DNA from 2 places in the Psychromonas sp. SR45-3 genome. Region 2 is predicted to be linked to the other one. Evidence: predicted binding sites of a transcription regulator. Region 2 holds the regulator's gene; the other holds the start of a gene.
What was found. The regulator LexA, encoded in region 2, represses DNA repair genes until DNA is damaged. The targets are predictions, from matches to a motif close to TACTGTATNNNNATACAGTA.

Region 1: a site for LexA is predicted at 1,587-1,606, ahead of uvrD (DNA helicase II). Genes of this name have one in related genera too.

What each region holds. Positions count from the first base shown of each region.
Region 1 covers NZ_JACJDP010000015.1:30,621-34,062, reverse strand. The annotation lists gene uvrD (DNA helicase II) at 1-1,580, opposite strand, end outside; gene H5084_RS10015 (HAD-IA family hydrolase) at 1,743-2,450, opposite strand; gene xerC (tyrosine recombinase XerC) at 2,471-3,370, opposite strand.
Region 2 covers NZ_JACJDP010000027.1:13,831-17,272, reverse strand. The annotation lists gene metA (homoserine O-succinyltransferase) at 1-72, opposite strand, end outside; gene H5084_RS13785 (GNAT family N-acetyltransferase) at 348-833, shown strand; gene H5084_RS13780 (SCO family protein) at 934-1,572, opposite strand; gene lexA (transcriptional repressor LexA) at 1,625-2,254, opposite strand; gene H5084_RS13770 (type II secretion system protein N) at 2,593-3,342, opposite strand; gene H5084_RS13765 (type II secretion system protein M) at 3,361-3,442, opposite strand, start outside.

The sequences.
Region 1 (3,442 bases), on a different contig from region 2:
TCTTGCTCTTCTTCTGGAATAACAAATCCTTTAGTCGCTGAGACTAATTCTTGTAAATTCTCGATTCGGCTACGGGATTTCTCTCCTTTTTCAGCTTCATACATCGCCTCTAAACCTGAGTGTTTATTGATGTGATCCACCATTTGGAATAAAGGTAATTCTGAGGTTTCATTTTTAAAGCGGTTAATTAAAGTTAAGAAACCACTTAATGACGCCTTAGCAGCAGGACTTAATTGTTTGTTTTCAATTAAGTATTGGCTAGCTTGCCATAGCGTATAACCTTGCTCACGGGCACAAATTCTTATTTTATCTAAGCTAGTATTACCTATTTTTCGTTTAGGCTTATTAACAATTCGTTCGAATGCTGCGTCGTCTTGATGGTTATTCATTAATCGTAAATAGGCGATGCTGTCTTTAATTTCCAAGCGGTCGAAGAAACGTTGCCCGCCATAGATATGGTAAGGAATTTGCTGTGCCATTAATTGTTCTTCAAATAAACGCGATTGAGCATTGCTGCGGTATAAAATGGCACATTCGCTGAGTTTGTTACCTGCCTTTTCCCATGTTTGCAACTGGCTGGTGACATAACGCACTTCATCATAATCATTGAAGGCACTATAGATGGATATTGGCTCGCCATCATCCCCGTCAGTCCACAGAACTTTTCCTAAACGATCGCTGTTATTTTGAATTAATTGATTTGAGGCTTTTAGGATATTGCCTGTAGAGCGATAATTTTGCTCTAAACGAATAGTAACGGGTGACGTTTTCTCTTTTAAAAAACGTTGAATATTTTCAATATCTGCGCCACGCCAACCGTAGATGGACTGATCATCATCACCAACAATGGTTAGGTAATTATTGTTATCAGTTAATAGTGTTAACCAAGCGTATTGTAATTTGTTCGTATCTTGAAACTCGTCAACTAAAACATGTTGAAAACGCTGTTGATAATGAAGCAATAGTGCGGCGTTATTTAATAATAACTCATGCGCTCGCAATAATAATTCTGCAAAGTCCACTAATCCAGCTAATTGGCAAGCGGCTTCATAGGCTTGATAGACTTGCAAGCGATGCTTATCTTGTACGCCAAAACCTGGGTCGATATGTTTAGCACGTAACCCTTCGTCTTTTTTATCGTTGATATACCACTGCAGCTCTTTTGCAGGGTAATACTTCTCATCTAACCCTAAGCTTTTGATTATGCGCTTAACCATCTTTTGTTGGTCATCACTATCAATAATTTGGAACTGCTCGGGTAAGTTTGCTTCTTGATGATGCAAGCGCAATAAACGATGGGCAATACCGTGGAAAGTACCAATCCACATACTGCCAATTTGCTGTGGGCAAATGTCAGCAATACGTCCACGCATCTCTTTTGCTGCTTTGTTAGTAAAGGTAACCGCTAAAATACCGTAGGTAGGTATTTGATTAACTTGCATAAGCCATGCGATTCTATGGGTTAAAACACGTGTTTTACCACTGCCGGCGCCGGCTAACACCAGCATATTTTGTTCTGGTGCTGATACGGCAGCGCGTTGATGATCATTTAAATCATCGATAAGGTAAGATACGTCCATAAAAATGCCTGTTTATTTATTCAGTAGAAAGGAACTATACCGAAACATCGCATAAATGTGAATATTCTATGTTTTAGTATATGCCAAAGAACCTCTGCTGAAATACCGTGGTAATGATTATTGATAGTCGCTGAGCTATTAACCTGAACGATAAATAGCGGGCTATAAAATAGTTAATAAGTCTTGTAGGTCGGTCATTTCCAAAGTCGGTAGTAACTTGGCACGATCAAGTTTTGTATGGTTAGGGTTAAACCAAACTGCTTGTGCTTTATTATTTTGTGCCCCATATACGTCTGAGATCAAGTGATCACCCACGTGTAATATGTCCTCTACCTTGATATCTAACTTTGATGCTGCTTGTTGAAACATATCTAAATGTGGTTTGCTGCGTAATCCATTGCCCGCTTTTATTACAAATTTAAATTTATCATGGAGACCGATCTGTTCCACATTCACGTTACCATTGGTTAATGCGATGACAGGGTAATGCAATGCGAGTTGTTGTAATAATTTAATACTTTTTTCGGGCACCGTGAAATCACTGCGTAATTGCAGAAATACCTGTAATGCACTATCGGCATACTTAATAGCATTAACCATTGCAATACCATAAACCACCATGATGCGTTGAATTATTTCTTTACGCCATAGCGATACATCATGTTGTAATGCCGGATTTTCTTTTACCAGTAAATCTCTATATAACCCCCATTTACGGGCATCTAACTCTGCTAATTGCTGATAGGTTGTACGCAAATAGACAAGGAAGTCTGCTTCCGCCTTTATGATGATCGGATGGTTGTCATATAAGGTGTCATCCAAATCAAAGCTAATTGCTTTGAAAGGGCGAAGGGGTCTATAAAATTTCATTTTTATCCCTGTTAATAATATTATTTTTTACGCTTAGCGCGAGGGTGTGCTTTGTCATACACTTCTGCTAAATGTTGAAAATCTAAATGCGTATAAATTTGTGTAGTGGCTAGGTCAGCATGCCCTAATAAGGTTTGTACTGCTCGTAGATTACCACTGGATTCCAACATGTGCGTTGCAAATGAATGGCGCAATTTGTGAGGATTAACGTGGCTTGGTAATGCCTGCTGTAGTCCCCATTTTTCCATCCGCATTTGCACACTACGCGCTGAAATTCGTTTTTTTTGTTTGGATAAAAAGAGTGCTTTTTCACCGGCTTCCGCAAACTCAGGTCTGATCTTTAACCATAGTTTAATAGTGATAACGGCACTTTTAGTGATAGGTAATAAGCGCTGTTTACTTCCTTTACCGGTGACCATTATCTCTTTTTCCGATAACTTTATATCTTTTAAGTTAATACCCACTAACTCACTTAACCTTAACCCAGAAGAATACATGAGTTCCATCATACAATGATCTCGAATGGTAAGTGGATCATCGCCATCAATATCTAATAGCTGATCCATATCGTCGACACTGATGTTTTTAGGTAGCGGCTTATCTAATTTTGGGGCTGCAACACCTTTAGCGGGATTAAAGGTGAGTTGATCGTTCTTAACTAGGTATTCTAGAAAAGAGCGTAATGCAGAAAGTTTGGTGGCAATGGAGCGTGCTTTAATACCATTTTGATGTAACTGTTTAGCTAATAAGCGTACTTGGTGTGTATCAAGCTGTTGCCATGTTTGTATATTTTGAAGCTTTAATAATGCAATAAACTCATTAAGATGGCGTTGGTAGTTATTGATAGTGACAGGGCTTAAGCCACGTTGGCTAGCAATATGTAATAAATAGCGTTGTGTATCTGGCAATAAGGAGCTCATGGTCAATCCTAGATAATAAAAAAGTGCATAAGCCAATTCTCAAATGAATTAACCGTGCACTTTTTAATATCG
Region 2 (3,442 bases):
TGACATCGTAAAAATATTTTCAGATTTTAAAATACTTGATGCAGGTAAATCATCTGGAATACGAATTGGCATAATTACTTCCTTAAAATGGCCTTTTAGACATCTAGAAGTCTAACACTAAAGTAACTATTTTAAATACTTAAATCTAATTTAGCAGCTGTATTTATTTTTTATCTCTATTTTTTGACCTCAATTATTGTCAAAAGTTAACTACTTCCTATGTTGATCCTTGATTATTTTTATCGATGCTAGCGCTTCCACCAGCTTGTCCTCACTTTATGTAGAATAATTTTGATACATTAGTTAGACTAAAAAAACACCAATAATTAAAAATAAAAGGAATAGTAATGCTTAATATTCAAACGGTTGTAGCGGACTTACATAATCCACAACATGCACAGGCTTATTTAAGCTTAATGTCGCATTATGCTTGTGACCCTATGGGTGGAGGTGAAGATTTGAGTGACTTTGCCAAAGAGAACTTAATCACAAACTTGCTTGCTAGGAATGATGTTTTTATTGTTTTAATTTTTAGTGATGAGCATCCAGCTGCATTACTAACTGCGATAGAAGGCTTCTCTACTTTTGCTTGTAAGCCATTATTTAATATTCATGATGTTGTCGTACACAATGATTTTAGAGGCCAAGGCCTTACTAAACATTTATTTGAAAAAATTGAAGAAGTCGCAAAACAGCAGGATTGCTGCAAAATAACGCTAGAAGTATTAAGTGGTAATGCCATTGCTTGTAAAGCTTATCAGCGCCTTGGCTTTTCTGATTATCAGCTGGATCCTGAGTTTGGTAGTGCATTATTTTGGACAAAAAAGTTATAAACTGCGATCACCTACCGTTTAGTTTATACATCAACTCAACGGTAAACAGCCCTTACTGATTTAGCAGCAACCCTAAATGAGGCTAAATCCATTAGCGCTTTTAATAATTCGCCTGTATTGCTTTAATATCTTCAACCATTAAATCCATATCAACATGATTAATGCCCTGTGCATTAATTGTCGATTTAAACGTGGCATGAAACTCACCTTCAGGATTGATTAGAACAATAGAAGCACTATGGTCAACTAAATAAAAATCATCAGTTTCCCCCTCTTCAACCAAGCTATAAATCAATCCTAATTGAGTAACAAATGGCCAAAGTTGTTGATGGGTGCTGGTTACGCCAATAAATGCTTTATTAAAATAGTGCACATAATCTGCCAGTTGTTCTGCTTTATCTCGATTAGGATCAACAGAAATAAATACAACTTGTGTGGTTGTATTTCGATCATTGGCTAAGCTTGGGTAAATACGGTCTAGGTCTGCTAATGTGGTTGGACAAACGTCGGGGCAATAAGTATAACCCACAAAAAATAAGGTCCACTTTCCTTTTAAAGATTGGTTGGTAAAAGCGACTTCCCCAGCTTTTTCAAAGGCAAATTCAGGTAATGGCTGCCGTGTCTGTTGTAACACTAAGGCATCATTTTTACTGTGAACTAAATGAAAAGATTGGGTGCTACCGATAATAAAAAATAAAATCATTAACAGCGCACTAAAAATTATTATTAAACGTTTCATTTAATTCACACTATAAGTTTGGAAGAGGGTTATTAATAACACTAATTGCCAATTACATCCAATCTGCAGTACGAATAACCCCAACCGCAATCCCTTCAATATCAAAAGATTGATACTCTAAGTCGACCTTTATCGCATCAAATAAAGCATTTTCTGCTTTTAATGTTATCTGCTTACCATCACGATAAAAACGTTTTACGGTGACATTGTCTTCAACACGCGCAACTACAACTTGGCCATTGTTTATGTTTTGAGTTTTATGTACAGCCAATAAGTCGCCATCCATAATACCAATATCTTTCATGCTTTCACCTTCAACGCGCAGTAAAAAATCTGCCGCAGGATGAAATAAAGCGGGGTCAACATCGTAATGTGCTTCTACATGCTCTTGAGCAAGAATAGGCTCACCAGCAGCGACTTTGCCAATTAAAGGTAAACCTTCATCGGCCACTATTTCATTATCTTTATGGTCGCTAACAACACGAATACCACGAGAGGTGCCTGACAATATTTCAATTGCACCTTTACGTGCTAAAGCTTTCAAATGCTCTTCTGCTGCATTGGCGCTTTTAAACCCAAGTATTTTCGCTAATTCAACACGCGTAGGAGGCATGCCAGTTTTTGCAATCTGATCTTTAATAACGTCTAAGACTTCGCCTTGGCGTTTGGTTAATTCTTTCATTATGAACTCCAAGCAATAAAAAACTGTAAACAAACACAGTGTATATTTATACATGGATAATTACTAGGGGCTGTTTCTCTTTAGCGCCGTTTTTATAGGAATTTATGCGACTACTATCAGTTTGAATAGATTAATGATTTTAAACCTATTTAAAAAGCTCAGAAATGGACAAAGGGCGTACTGTTCGAAGTAACAATAAAAAACCACAGGCCTCTAAAATTCGACATTTATTCATCCCACTCACCATTCCACTTACAATCATCAGTGAACGGAACGGCAAGCCGATTTTAGACTGCACGTCGAAGAGCTCGCGAGTGAATTCAGACAACGTAGACCGCTTATAACACACCTTTAAAACTAACAGTGGTTGCACCGCTGTCGTTTTTAGGACCAATCCAAGTTAATGATTGTGCTATCGATGGGGGGAGTTTATCTGTGCCTTGAATTTCACCATTTAATTGGTAGATACCACCCTCGCCAAGATTAATATCTAAGTTTGTATTTAATTGCTCAGATTCTTGAGTGACAAAAGCAGTAATATTGCCATTATCACATCCTAAGTCTACGGAAGGAGAAGCTAAATTTACATTACCCATTTGACTATAAACAAAGGCATTATGCCATACCACTCTTCCCTGTAATTGCTCACAATAAGGGTCACCTTGCTTTATCTGCTGAATAACTGCAGAAAAATCACCTTCTATTTTTACTGGTAATTTAGTTGGTATCAATGTGAGTAATTCTGCGGAGGTTAAATCAACCATAACATTTGATGCGCTTGCACCTGTTAAACCATATTGCACAAAACCTTTGCCTGACATTTTATTAGGGCCATTATAAAAGGAGACATCAGCACCTATTGCTAAATTCAATAATGCTTTTAATTGAACATTCCATTGCACATTATGGAGCGTAACCTTAGGGTTGATGATAATTTGTTTGGCTTGTCCATTCCATAGGCTACCAGAAACATTATTGATTTTAACCGTTGAAGCTGGCATCCAGCTGACAACAGCTGCAGCAGGTAGATTAACTAATAAACTACCACAGTAAACCAATACAACAAGTATCGCTATTTTGACTTTCATTTGAACCCTTTTACAATGCTAATAACTTAATGACAGACGGTTAATCTTAACCATACCTTGTATTTTATCCTGATTTAAATCAGCACTATTAACTTGTACT